DNA from 4 places in the Bradyrhizobium sp. USDA 3650 genome. Region 2 is predicted to be linked to each of the others. Evidence: riboswitches for the same ligand, from Rfam matches in the RefSeq annotation. Region 2 holds a riboswitch; each other region holds the start of a gene.
The links. Region 2 has a riboswitch for cobalamin ahead of ACVIN2_RS07035 (DUF1636 family protein). Riboswitches for the same ligand answer to the same signal wherever they lie in the genome.
Positions count from the first base shown of each region.

Region 1 (3,519 bases), 1.9 Mb from region 2:
GAGCACGTCCAGGCCGATATCTTCCTGCCAATGCACGGTATGGGCTGTCTCCGCTTTCAGAAGCTGCTCGTACTGCGTGTCATTCAGCGCTCCCCGCGCATGAGCTGCACGCGCATTGCGGACGTCCGCCGTTTGCGGGAAGGATCCGATGGTTGTGGTTGGAAACATCGGCAATGCGAAGGCGACGCGTTGGACGTCGGCGCGCTGGGTGAACGCACTGCGACGGCGACGCATGCTATCGTCGATCGCGGCCATTCGTCCGGCGACGTTCGCACTGTGGATCTTCGGCGATGTTTCGCGGGTGACGGATGCATCCTCTGAGAGCGTGAGTTCATCGGCCACGTCGGCAGCATAGCCAGCCAGCGCTTTGCCCAATATCGAAAGTTCCTTGATCTTCTGCACTGAGAACGCCAACCACGTCTTCAGATTGGGATCGAGATCGATCTCTAGTTCAATGTCGGTCGGAACATGTAGCAGCGAGCAGGAGGGGGCAATCTGAACACGGTCCCTGCCCAGTTTTTTGACCATAGGAGCAAGTTGGTCGAGTAGCGCCGGCAGATTAGAGCGCCACACGTTGCGACCATCAACGACACCGAGCGAGACCACGAGATCTCTACCTGCTCTGGCGACAATCGCGTCCAACTGGTCAGGTGCACGAACCAGGTCGACATGAACCCCGGCAACGGGCAAGGCCAATACTGTTTCAAGATTGTCGCCGACACCCCCGAAGTATGTGGCCAGCATGATTTTAAGGGCCGGCACGGCCTTAGCGAAATGAGCATAGGCCCGGCGGACAGCGGCCCGAGATGCTTCGTCGACGTCCATCACTAGGCATGGCTCGTCGAGCTGAACCCATTCAGCGCCGCGCGAGGCTAGTTCGCGGAGAACATCGACATAGACGGGGAGGAGTCGATCAAGCAGCGACAGCGGATTGAAGGCGGGATTTACGCTTTTGCCGAGCTTCAGGAAAGTGACTGGGCCCACTAGGACGGGCCGCGTCTGATAGCCGAGGCTTCTTGCCTCCTCATATTCCTCGATCGGCTTCCGAGAGGCATACTTAAAGATCTGATCCTGGTGAAATTCCGGCACCATGTAGTGGTAGTTCGTATCGAACCACTTCGTCATCTCCTGTGCGGCTACGCCGGGCCCATGCTGAGCGTGACCACCGTCTTGAGCGCCACGCGCCATGGTGAAGTAGGTTTTGAGCGACACAGGACCTTCGTTCCAGCCGTAAACGTCGGGAATGGCGCCGACCATTAGGCTGGTATCGAGCACATGGTCGTAGAGCGAGAAGTCATTCGAAGGAATGACGGTCGCACCGCGGGATTTCTGCCGTGCCCAATTAGCGGCACGAAGTCCACTCCCCGCCTCGAGGAGCTCGGCTTCGCTGGATTTTCCCGCCCAGTAGCTCTCGAGCGCGAATTTGAGTTCGCGTCGTGGGCCGATGCGTGACGTCCCCAGTGTGGCAACGGGAAGCGAAAGGATTGACATAGCTTAGACCCCTTGTTGGGGCAAAGGCCATGGCGGACGCAGACAGCGAACATCGCGTGAGCGACAACTGCTTGGCGCACACCGGGACGCCCCGCCCGTGGACGATATCTTGTCGAGGCAGGTCTCCTGGCTCACGGGTCGTCGCTGCTGTCCGGCCTTCCCGAAGCCGCATGGCTTCAGTGACTTCGTTGGACAGCGGCTCGCCGCTTACAGTTGCGGGGGCAGCGCCGGCATTGCACCGGCTTCCCTCTTAGCTCCAGATCAAACGAAATCCGGAGACCGCGACGGCTTGAATTATGCGCACGAGGATCGATGCGTCAACCTACCGATTCTCGTTGCGATATTGCCCAAGCGATTACGAGCGCACTAGGCGGGCACGACGGTCTTGCTCGCGGCCTGGTGAACACGCCCGGATCTGTGGAGGCTCCGCTGTGAAATGCATTCGCTCCTTGCTCGCGTAAGGGTTGAGCTCCACGACCGGAACGAACCCGGGCCGCTTTCGGTATCTGTGTGATCGCGAGGAGGCGACCTTTTCCGTCAGCAGCTTTTCGAACCAGCGCGTCAGGAAGGTGCGATCATCTCGGCCGGCATCCGTTTGGTCACAGCCCACGAGGCTCCCTAGACATTTCGAAAGCCGGATTGCTCCAGGACCGCACGGATGATCAGGTCGGCTCCTTGGTGTTCGGCGGCCCGACCAGGCACGAGGTCGTCCGCCTCCGTGAGGTTGGCCAAGATGATCTTCTCGGTGCAATAGGTGTTCACGTGCTGAGCGACTTTTGCGCCGGCTTCGATGCGTCCGTGGCCGCTCGACGCCGGTCTGCCTCGCCTCGACTCGCGGCCAGCGATGATAGGCCTTAACGCGGCCACTGAGCATCGAGGGCCTTGTCCTTGTTCGTGACAATTTCGACGGTGTCCTCCGACAGAGCCCTTTGAGGGGTTCCTCGGAGTCGCTCAGCGTCTTAAGCTCATAACGATGTTAATCGAACTCGATGCGCCCCATGCGGTCGTGGTCTCCTCAAGGTCCCACATCTACAACTTCGTTCGCGAAATCGAGCGATGAGGCCTTTTGGTCGCGGGCTGCCTATCCTGTCTTGGACGGGACACAGGTGTCAGGGACCGGACAGACCACCGCGCATTGCGGCGTGTCGCAATGGGCCCTCGCACTCCGTACATTTTTTGGCATCGATAACGTAAATGTCGCGCTTCAGACTGATCGCCGCGTTGGGACACTCGAACTCACATGCGCCACAAACGGTGCATTGCGAAGCGACGATCTTGTAAGCCATGCCTTCCGACTCCTTAGGCGAGCGATGCCATGGGCGATCCCTTTCAAATGCCGTGCCAAACGCAGACGCGCTCAATGTTGGGCAATTTGCCCAATTCGGCTGTCCCGGGTCTGAGACCATGTTGCATCTGCGACAGCAACAGGTCGCTTCAATTTCAGGCTACGAGCCCTCGGGCCCTCTTGCGAGAGTCAGTGGCGACTTGACGCTGGAAGCGTCCGTCGGTTTGTTTGGCACGTCAGCGCGGGGCAAGCGAGGCTGACGCTTCCTCAACCGGCGGCGACAAAAAACCGCCAACGGACGCAGGTCTACGTTGGATCTCGGCAAACCTCCGGTCACACACCCCGACTGGAGGTTTGTGCAAGCCTCGCTCATGGCTGCAACGCTAGCTGCGCGGAGGACTCGCTGGAGGCTTGCCAAAACGGGCTTGTGGTATAACAAGCTTCGGAGGGAAATGAAGTGGCGGCGGGACGACCGACACTGGCCCTGCAGACCGAATTGCACTCAGCCTCATGCCTGGTGCCGAGTAGGCATGGCGGTGCTCGTGAGCGTCGCTTGGCCGCACTCAGCCACTCGCAACTATTTTAGACGAGCTGGAGCAGGGTTGAAAGATGACTGTGCAAATTGCTTCAGTGGCATGGCTTTTCCGAACAGATGGCCCTGCGCAAGGTCGAAGCCGAGTTCGGCCACAGCGATTAGGTCAGCCTGGCTCTCCACACCTTCGGCGACGGTGCGCACATTGTAC
Region 1 is NZ_JBSRZG010000001.1:3,378,194-3,381,712, forward strand. It holds gene metE (5-methyltetrahydropteroyltriglutamate--homocysteine S-methyltransferase) at 1-1,491, opposite strand, end outside; cobalamin riboswitch at 1,591-1,790, opposite strand; partial or broken gene ACVIN2_RS15735 (4Fe-4S binding protein) at 2,573-2,777, opposite strand; gene ACVIN2_RS15740 (EAL domain-containing response regulator) at 3,354-3,519, opposite strand, start outside.
Region 1: it holds a riboswitch for cobalamin, as region 2 does, so the genes downstream of both, metE (5-methyltetrahydropteroyltriglutamate--homocysteine S-methyltransferase) here and ACVIN2_RS07035 (DUF1636 family protein) in region 2, are expected to answer to the same signal.

Region 2 (3,519 bases):
GGACTCACCCCCGATCAGACGCACGAGGATGCCGCGCGCCTGCGCCAGCGTGCGCTCGATATAGGTGTCGACCGAGAGCGGATGACGGAGTTCTGCGAGATTGACGAGCCGTAGCGACGGCAGGCTGTCGCGGCCACGGCGCCAGCCGGCCGCGAACGCGGCAAGATCGGAATCTGAATACGAGAGCACCACGAGATCGGCCGGATCCTGGCCGATGTCCCTTGGTATCGCGGTCTCCTCGAGACCGCGGCTCTCGCGGAAGACTACGTGCATTAGATACCAGATCCTGAAAGACCAAGTCCCGCCTTGATCGCGGCTTCATCAATGTTTCCGTGCTCGCCGATCACGACGAGCTTTGACCGCCTCGCACCCGCGCCCCAGGGCTTGTCGAACTGGTGCCGCACGCGCTCGCCGACCGCTTGCAGCAAGAGGCGCATCGGCTTGCCCTCCACCGCGATGTAACCCTTGACGCGCAGCACGTTCTGCTCGCGCGCCAGCCGCTGAACGGATGCGACCAGCACGTCGATGTCGGTGACCTCAGGAAGATCGATCACGACGGACGCAAAATCGTCGTGCTCATGATCCTCCTCGCCGTCGTGATGCGAGGGCCGCGCGGCGAGATCATTCTCGGCGGCAGCGCCGAGGTCGAGGATGACACGCGCGTCGATCGCGCCGTCGGTGATCGCCAGCATCGGCACGCGGCGCGACATCTCGGCGGTGATCGCCGCCTTGGCTGTCTCGAGCCCTGCCGCGCCCGCAAGATCCGCCTTGGTCAGCAGCACGATGTCGGCGCAGGCGATCTGGTCCTCAAACACTTCCGACAGCGGCGTCTCATGGTCGAGATTGCCGTCCGCCGCGCGCTGCGCTTCGACGGCAATTGGGTCGGGCGCGAAACGGCCGGCAGCAACAGCTTCGGCGTCGGCGAGCGCGATCACGCCGTCGACCGTGATGCGCGAACGGATCTCCGGCCAGTCGAACGCCTTCAGCAGCGGTTTGGGCAGAGCCAGGCCCGAGGTCTCGATCAGGATATGATCGGGCCGCACCGGCCGCGACAGCAGCTTCTCCATGGTCGGAATGAAATCGTCGGCGACAGTGCAGCAGATGCAGCCATTGGCGAGCTCGATGATGTTCTCTTCCGGGCAATTCGCATCGGCGCAGGATTTCAGAATCTCGCCATCGACGCCTTCGCTGCCGAACTCGTTGACGAGCACCGCGAGCTTCTTGCCGTTGGCGTTGGCGAGCAGATGCTGGATCAGCGTGGTCTTGCCGGAGCCGAGAAAGCCCGTGACGACCGTGACCGGGACTTTTGCGAGCGAATTCATTCGGCAGCCTCCGGCACGACGGCCAAGGGGAGAATGGGGGGAATGCGGGCAAGCGATTGCTTGCGGAAGATCTCCGGGCGGCTGCGCCAGGGCACGAGGCCGTCGGGCGCGGCCGCATAGGCCGCGGCGCCCGCGACCACGTCGCTCGCATGCGCATCCGAGAGGCGACCATAGACATAGGACCAGCGGCCGGGCGCGCTGAGCGCGACCGAGCAACCCTGGTTGCATGCAGACAGGCATTCGACGGGAACCACGCTGACGCCCTCGGGCACGCCGGCCTCGAGGATCGCACCATGCAGGCGCTTGCCGGGCGTCGTCTCGCCCTCGCCAAGCGTCTCGCCGGCGCGGCAGGTGATGCAGACATGAAGTGTGACGGTCATCGCTTCTTCCAGAATAAACAGCGGGAAGCGAAGAGGCCCACGAACCGTTCTTGCGAAGGCCCGTTTCCCCGTCGCGGAACACCCCGTCCGCCGGTCCAAAATCGTCCGCGTTGGCAGGTCTCCCGGCTTCCGGAGCAGGGTTTCCCCTTCGATCCCCGCCTTCCCGATCTCATGGGGATCAGTGGCTTCGGGCATCTCTCCGGTCACGGTCGCGGGGGCGGCTGCATTTTGGAACCAAATCTTGCCGATTCGGACCCTATCGCATTCCCTCTTCGCCTGTCGTAGGACAGGAACCAACGTCGGGCCACCATTTGCCCCCGACCGCCTCTTGTCAAGCCGAAGGACCCCGTCCGATGACGTCAGAACCGGATACCCAGACGGCCGACGAAACCGACGCCCGTCACGCCTCGAAAATGGCGAAGAAGAAGGTCGCCCGCGACAAGATCATGGCGACCAAGAGCGGCGAAAAGGGCCTCATCATCGTCCACACCGGCGCCGGCAAGGGCAAGTCGTCCTCGGCCTTCGGCATGATCGTCCGCTGCGTCGCCCATGGCTTTCCCTGTGCGGTCGTGCAGTTCATCAAGGGCGCCTGGGATACCGGCGAGCGCCGCATGCTCACCGGCCATTTCGGCGACCTCTGCCAATTCCACGCCATGGGCGAAGGCTTTACCTGGGAGACGCAGGACCGCGCCCGCGACATCGCGGCCGCCCGCGCCGGCTGGGAGAAGGCCAAGGAGCTGATCCTCGACCAGAATCTCCGCATGGTCGTGCTCGACGAGATCAACATCGCGCTGCGCTACGACTATCTCGACATCGCGGAGGTTGTCGATTTCCTGGCGACCTCGAAGCCGCCGATGACGCATGTCGTGCTTACCGGGCGCAACGCCAAGGACGAGCTGATCGAGATCGCCGATCTCGTCACCGAGATGACGCTGGTCAAGCATCCCTTCCGCTCCGGCATCAAGGCGCAAGCCGGCGTCGAGTTCTAAGAAACTCGCGATGGCGCGCGCATTGATGATCCAGGGGGCCGGCTCGGACGTGGGCAAGTCGCTCATCGTCGCCGGCCTCGCGCGCGCCTTTGTGCGACGCGGCCTGCGCGTGCTCCCGTTCAAGCCGCAGAACATGTCGAACAATGCGGCCGTCACGGTCGACGGCGGCGAGATCGGCCGCGCCCAGGCGCTCCAGGCGCTCGCCGCTGGCGTCGAGCCGCACACCGACATGAACCCGGTGCTGCTCAAGCCCGAGACCGATGTCGGCGCGCAGGTGATCGTGCAGGGAAAACGCATCGCGACCGCGCGTGCGCGTGAATATGCGGCGATGAAGCCGTCATTGATGGGCGCCGTGCTGGAGAGCTTCGAGCGGCTGAAGGCGCGCGCCGATCTCGTGCTGGTGGAAGGCGCCGGCAGCCCGGCCGAGGTGAACCTGCGCAAGGCCGACATCGCCAATATGGGCTTTGCGCGCAAGGCCGACGTGCCGGTCGTGCTGGTCGGCGACATCGACCGCGGCGGTGTCATCGCGCAACTCGTCGGCATCAAGGCGGTAATCGACCCGGATGATGCCGCGATGATCCAGGGATTTGTCATCAACAAGTTCCGCGGCGATCCCACGCTGTTCGACGACGGCTACAGACTGATCGAAGAAAAGACCGCATGGCGCGGCTTTGGCGTGCTGCCCTGGTTCGCGCGCGCCGGCGAGCTGCCCGCCGAGGATGCGCTCGGCCTGAGCGATGCGCGCAAGCCGGGCCAATGCAAGATCGCCTGTCTCGCGCTGTCGCGGATTGCCAATTTCGACGATCTCGATCCGCTCAAGCTCGAGCC
Region 2 is NZ_JBSRZG010000001.1:1,434,119-1,437,637, forward strand. It holds partial or broken gene cobN (cobaltochelatase subunit CobN) at 1-273, opposite strand, end outside; gene cobW (cobalamin biosynthesis protein CobW) at 273-1,322, opposite strand; gene ACVIN2_RS07035 (DUF1636 family protein) at 1,319-1,702, opposite strand; cobalamin riboswitch at 1,798-2,015, opposite strand; gene cobO (cob(I)yrinic acid a,c-diamide adenosyltransferase) at 2,056-2,691, shown strand; partial or broken gene ACVIN2_RS07045 (cobyric acid synthase) at 2,702-3,519, shown strand, end outside.

Region 3 (3,519 bases), 190 kb from region 2:
CGACGCTGCCGCGCGGCGGGATGCGACGGCGCAAAACAGCCGCTTCGTCCGCGTCTTCGGAGCACTCGCGGCGGTCGGCATCGAAGCCCGGCCGGCGATCTACGACGAAAGCCTCGCCGAAGAGGTCCGCGAGCAGTTGCTCGCGGTGGACGGCGTGCTCGTCTGGGTCGATCCGATCCACCAGGGCAAGACGCGGGTTGAGCTTGATCCCCTGCTTCGCGACGTAGCGGCGCGGGGCGTGTGGGTCAGCGCTCATCCGGACGTCATTCTCAAGATGGGCACCAAGGAGGTACTCTATCGTACCCGCTCGATGGGGTGGGGATGCGACACGGCTTTATATCAAACCGCCGAGGCCATGCGCGCCGAGTTGCCGACACGGCTCGCCACCGGTCCGCGCGTGATCAAGCGCAACCGCGGTAACGGCGGCCAAGGCGTGTGGAAGGTCGAGAGCCTGCCGAATTCCCCGATGATAAAGGTGCTGGACGCGACCAAGGATGTCTCCGAGGAACTGACGTTGGAGAGTTTTCTCGGTCGCTGCACGGAATATTTCGAGAACGGCAGCGTGGTCGATCAGCCATTCCAGCCTCGCTTGAGCGAAGGCGTGGTGCGCTGCTATATGGCGGGCGATCGCTGTGCCGGCTTCGGCTCTCACAAAGTCAAAGCCCTGGTTGACTCGCCGGATGCCCGTTCCGAGGCCGGACCGCGGCTCTATACCTCGAACGCAGACTCGCGCTTCCAGCGGCTGCGTCGCTTGATGGAAGACGAGTGGACCCCGGGAATGATGAAGACGCTGGACATCGACGCAGGCTCGCTTCCGGTCATCTGGGACGCGGACTTCCTGTACGGTCCGAAAGACGCGGCCGGTGCCGACACCTACGTCCTGTGCGAGATCAACGCGAGTTCATGCTTCGCGATCCCCGAGGAGGCCCCGGCGGCGATCGCAAGGACGGTGAAGCAGCGGCTCTCGCAAACGCAACCGGCTGGATCGGCGGACAGGAGGCCCTAAGCAAGAATGCCGCGGCATCTCGTGCTGCGGCACTCCGCCAGAGGCGCCGGTCATACGCGGATGTTGACGCGCTCATCGCCAAATGCCAGTTTCCCGCGCGGTAGTGTCCGCAAGGACTCTCCAAGGGAATGCGGTGCGTCCACCTCGAGTGGGCAATTCCGCGGCTGCCCCCGCAACTGTAGGCGGATAGCCGACGACCAAACGAACCACTGGAGCCCCGCTTGGGCCTCTGGGAAGGTGGTCGAAGGCGATGACCCGCGAGCCAGGAAACCTGCTACCAGCCATGGTCACGCGCGAACGCATTGGGCGGGGTGCCCTGATGTCGGAAGAGTAGCCGGTGCATCTGCCGCTAGGGGCGAAGGCAGACTGCTAAGGCAACCGCGGTGACGGTTAGTTTGCGTCGCCGCAGAGCGTTGTCGTGCAAAATCTTTATTTCGGTCCGGGCGTTGCGCCGGAACATTCGCGTGTCCTTATCCAGATCTCTCAGGGAAGAGCCGGCAATTTTCGGCGCGCCACACCTGCCCTGCTCGCCTTGCTGCTCTCGACATCCCTGTCCTCCATGGCGATGGCGCAGACCGCGGTCCGCGACAACGCCTCCCGCGAGGTCGGCCCGGTGATCGTCACCCCGCCCACTCCAAGACCGGCCGTAACCGTCAGCCCCGGCGCTCAGAGATCGCGCACGGCCCGGCGCAACGTAGGGCGTAATCGCGCCGCTCCGGTGGTTGCCAACCCAACAACCCAGCCTCCGAGCTATCAGGTGCAGACGCCGTTGAACACGGCCGCCGTCACCGATGTCGGCTCCCGGCTCGGAATCACGGCACGGGAAACGCCAGCGACCGTCGAGGTCATTGACCAGCAGACCATGCAGGATCAGGGCATCAGGACCACTACCGATGTCGCCAAGGCCGCGGTCGGCGTCACCGGCGGCGATGCGCCGGGCGCGCCCGCAATCTTCTCCATGCGCGGCTTTAGCGGCGACCAGCTCACCACCCTCTACAACGGCATCCCGATCGGGCCGTCGACCATGACGGGCCGGCCCATGGATACCGCCAATCTGCAGCAGGTCGAGATCATCAAGGGCCCCAACTCCCTGGTATCGGGACTCGGATCCACCGGCGGTGCGATCAACTACGTCACCAAGGCGCCGCACACCGGGCCCATTATCAACGAGGCCTTCACCTCCTACGATTCCTTCAACGGCTATCGCGCCGGCTACGGTTCCGGCGGCAGCACGCTGGTCAATGGCCTCGACTACCGTTTCGACATCAGCCATTCCAACGACAAGAGCTTCATCGACGACACCTATTCGAAGCTCAGCAACGTCTCGGGCCAGTTGAACTACCGCGTCAACGACAGCCTGAAGATCTGGGGCGCCGCCGAATACAAGCAGGACAAGGACCGATTCTATTGGGGAACGCCGCTGGTGCCGGCGAACGCGCCCGGCGTCGTGCCGACGTCAGGCATCGTCTCGGGCCAGTGGACCAATTACTACCTCAACGGCCATGCCGGGGCGCTCAATCCCGTTACCATCGACGCGCGCACGCTGACGACAAGCTACAACGTGCTCGACAATCACAGCGGGGCCAACGAGCTCTGGCTGCGCAGCGGCTTCCAGTGGGACATCACCAACAACATCTCGCTGCGCAGCCAGGTCTACGGCTACGACGCGCATCGGCACTGGTTCAACAACGAGATCAGCTCGTTCGACGATTCCGGGCCGAACAACGTCTATCGCGAGCGGCTGGCGCTGGACCACGCGCAACGGCTCTATGGCAACATCACCGACCTCACCGTCAATTCCAACCTCGGTGGAATGGACAACCGCTTCGTCGCTACGGTTGCGGCAAGCAGCTCGCAATTCAACGTCTCGCAGGATACAAAGTTCTTCTCCGACACGGTCGAGCTGATCAATCCGGACCGCGGGCTTTACGGCCCGCGCAGCGACGAGAAGATCTACACCCATCTCGACACCACGGCGCTGTCGTTCGAGGACCGGCTCAAGCTGACCTCGACCTTCGCGCTGATCGGCGGCATCCGGTTCGAGGATATCGAACTATCGCGCACGCGCTTCAATCCCGACGGCTCGCTAGCGTCCGGAAAAGGCTATCCGTTCTCGACCAAGTTCAATCCGGTCACCGGGCGCATCGGCTACACCTGGGACATCGCGCCCGGGGTGATGCTGTACAGCCAATATGCGACGGCGGCGGACCCGACGGTGGCCAACATCTTCATCCTCGCGCCAAAGGTGCCGCTGCTGCTGACGACGTCGCGGACCTACGAGACCGGCGTGAAGCTGCAATCATCCGACAAGCGCGCCGAGGCGACGTTCTCGGCGTTCGACATCGAACGCAAGAACGTCTACGTGCCCGAGAGCGGCATCGTGTTCAACGTCGCCGGCAAGATGGCCTCCAAGGGCGTCGAGATCGCTGCGGCGGTGAACCCGGTCGGCGGCCTGAAGCTGTGGGCCAATGTCGCCTTCGTGCAATCGCGCTTCGTTGACTTCAACTATGTCG
Region 3 is NZ_JBSRZG010000001.1:1,627,082-1,630,600, forward strand. It holds gene ACVIN2_RS07840 (Cj0069 family protein) at 1-1,006, shown strand, start outside; cobalamin riboswitch at 1,091-1,299, shown strand; gene ACVIN2_RS07845 (TonB-dependent receptor) at 1,425-3,519, shown strand, end outside.
Region 3: it holds a riboswitch for cobalamin, as region 2 does, so the genes downstream of both, ACVIN2_RS07845 (TonB-dependent receptor) here and ACVIN2_RS07035 (DUF1636 family protein) in region 2, are expected to answer to the same signal.

Region 4 (3,519 bases), 5.7 Mb from region 2:
ATCGCGCACGACTTCAATAATCTGCTCATGATCGTCCTTGGCAATCTCGAAACAGCTGAACGACACGTGAAGGCGCCCGGAGCCAATCTGAACCGGGCGCTCGCAAACGCGAAACGAGGCGCGCAGAGAGCCGCGGCTTTGACCAGCCGCTTGTTGGCATTTTCGCGCCGGCAGGCGCTCGATCCCAAGCCGATCAACGTGAACAACTACGTCAACGGTCTGCAGGAATTCCTCCAGCGTACGCTCGGAGAGAGCATCGAAGTCCAAACGGTCGGAAGTGCGGGGCTATGGCAAATTGAAGCTGACGCCAATCATCTAGAGTCTGCCATCGTCAACCTGGCAATTAACGCTCGTGATTCCATGCCCGACGGCGGAAAGCTGACATTGGAAGCTGCCAACATCTCCGCCGACGATGACTACTGCCGGCTCAATCCTGAACTGGCGCCCGGTCAGTACGTCGCCATTTGCGTGACTGACACCGGTGGCGGGATGTCGCGCGATGTTCTCAGTCACGCCTTCGAGCCGTTCTTTACCACCAAGGAGCCGGGTCACGGCACCGGCCTTGGCTTGAGCCAGGTCTATGGCTTCGTCAAACAATCCGGAGGGCACGCAAAAATCTACAGCGAGGTGGGGCAAGGCACGACGATCAAGCTGTATTTCCCGCGCTTCACCGGCAGTGCCCGACACGAGGAAGTGGCACCTGAGGAGCTCGCTGAGGGTGAGATATTCGAGACCATTCTCGTCGTCGAGGATGATGAAGATCTGCGCGTCTATATTTCTGACGTCCTGCGCGATCTCAACTACCGCGTTCTCTCGGCCCGCAGCGCCCAAGCCGCCCTGACCATTCTCCTGCAGGACCAGTCGAAGGTCGATCTTCTTCTCACGGACGTGGTCATGCCCGGGATCAATGGTCGCGAACTCGGCCGGCGCGCGCTTCAAATTAGACCGCGACTGAAGATACTGTACATGACCGGGTACTCGCGCAATGCCGTCGTCCATCAGGGGAGGCTTGATGAAGGCGTAAACCTGCTGGAGAAGCCGATCTCGCAAGCGAAACTAGCGCTGAAGGTGCGAGAGATTCTCGACCAGCTGACCTAAGGTCAGACAGCGGTAGCATCCTGCGACCGCCGGCGCCGGCGACTACCACTCTTCCAACGCCCGCTCGTGATCCTTAGGCGAAGAGCGCCTCAGGCGTCTTGATGTCCGCTGTCTCTGGTAAAAACGGGCGCGTGGCTGAATTTGCCGCGCCGGGGTCTTTGACCCCGCAGGCTGACGTCAAGTCCCGGGAGACTGGCGGGCGCAGCAGCCACACCCTGCGACCATCGCTGGGCGAGCTGGCTAAAAATCCCTCCCGGTTGTTGACGGGACGATCACCAGATGCCACTTTCGTGATCGGTAGTGTCCGCAAGGACTCATCAAGGGAATGCGGTGCGTCCGTCTCGGCGGACCATTCCGCGGCTGCCCCCGCAACTGTAAGCGGATAGCCGACGACCAGGAAAACCACTGGAGCCAATCGGTCTCTGGGAAGGTGGTCGAAGGCGATAACCCGCGAGCCAGGAAACCTGCTGCCAGCCATAAGTCACGCGCGAACGCATTGGGCGGGGTGCCTCGATGTCGGACAACTAGCCGGTGCATCTGCCGCTTGGGGCGAAGGCAGGTGACTAAGGCAACCGCGGTGACGGTTTGTTTGCGTCGCCGCAGAGCGTTCTTGTGCAACATCTTCGTTTCGGCAGGGGCATTGCGCCGGCATTCTCGCTTGACGATAGTGGCATCTCTCAGAGCCTCACACGCAGCATCCAGCGCACGAGGGCTGCCTTGCTGGTCTTGCTGCTCTCTACGTCGCTGTGCCCCATGGCAAGGGCGCAGACCGCCGCCCGGGATACCTCCCGAGAGGTGGAGCCCGTGATCGTCTCACCACCTGCTGCGAGGCGGGCTCCCGCCGTCAGCCCGGGCGCTCAAAAACCACGGGCGGCCCGCCGCGCCCCGGGGCGCAATCTGTCCGCTTCGGTGGTCGCCGTCCGGGGGACCCAGCCATTGAGCGGCCCGATACAGACACCGCTGAACACGGCCGCGGTGAGCGACGTCGGCTCGCGGCTAGGAATCACGGCACGGGAAATGCCCGCGACCGTCGAGGTCATCGACCAGCGTATCATCCAGGAACTTGGCATCCGGACGACCACTGACGTCGCCAAGGCGGCGGCCGGCGTGACCGGCGGCGACGCTCCGGGTGCACCCGCTATCTTCTCAATGCGCGGTTTTTCCGGGGACCAGATCAGCACTCTGTACAACGGCATCCAGATCGGGCCATCGACCATGACCGGCCGCCCCATGGATGTCGCCGGATTGCAGCAGGTGGAGATCATCAAGGGGCCGGATTCACTCGTTTCCGGCTTAGGGGCGACCGGCGGCGCGATCAATTACGTCACGAAGGCGCCGCACACCGGGCCTGTCATCAACGACGCCTTCACCTCCTACGATTCCTTCAACGGTTATCGCGCCGGCTATGGCTCGGGCGGCAGCACGCTGATTGACGGCCTCGATTACCGCTTCGACATCAGTCATTTCAACAACAAGGGATTTATCGACGACACTTATTCGAAGCTCAGCAATGTCTCGGGCCAGCTGAACTATCGCGTCAACGACAGCCTGAAGGTCTGGGGCGCGGCCGAGTACAGGCAGGACAAGGACCGCTTCTATTGGGGCACGCCTCTGGTGCCGGCCAATGCGCCGGGCATTGTCCCGACATCAGGCGTCGTCTCGGGCCAGTGGAGCAACTACTACCTCGGCGGCGGCACGCCGGTCCCGGTGACGGTCGATGCGCGCACGCTGACGACGAACTACAACGTGCTCGACAATCGCAGCGGGGCAAACGAGCTGTGGCTGCGAAGCGGCTTTCAATGGGACATCACCAACAACATCTCCCTCAAGAGCCAGGTCTACGGCTATGACGCCCACCGCCACTGGTTCAATAACGAGATCACCTCATTCGACCAGACCGTAGGCAATTTCGCGGGCGCGCAGAGCATCTATCGCGAGCGCCTGGCGCTCGATCACGCGCAGCGGCTCTACGGCAACATCACAGACCTTACCGTCAATTCCAATCTGGCCGGCATCGACAACCGTTTCGTCGCCACCGTGACTGCGAGCAGCTCGCAGTTCAACGTCTCGCAGGACACGCTGTTCTCATCGGACTACGTCGATCTCCTCAATCCGGATCGCGGCCTCTATGGCCCGCGCAGCGACGAGAAGATCTACACGCACCTCGACACGACCTCCCTGGCGTTTGAGGACCGGCTCAAACTGACCTCGACCTTCGCCCTGATGGGCGGCATCCGGTTCGAGGACATCAAGCTGGACCGCACGCGGTTTGATCCCGGTGGAGTGCTTGAATCCGCTAAGGGCTATCCCTTTTCGACGACGTTCAATCCCGTGACCGGCCGCATCGGCTACACCTGGGACGTCGCCCCTGGCGTGATGCTGTACAGCCAGTACGCGACCGCGGCAGACCCGACGGTGGCC
Region 4 is NZ_JBSRZG010000001.1:7,108,069-7,111,587, forward strand. It holds gene ACVIN2_RS33405 (PAS domain S-box protein) at 1-1,098, shown strand, start outside; cobalamin riboswitch at 1,380-1,584, shown strand; gene ACVIN2_RS33410 (TonB-dependent receptor) at 1,852-3,519, shown strand, end outside.
Region 4: it holds a riboswitch for cobalamin, as region 2 does, so the genes downstream of both, ACVIN2_RS33410 (TonB-dependent receptor) here and ACVIN2_RS07035 (DUF1636 family protein) in region 2, are expected to answer to the same signal.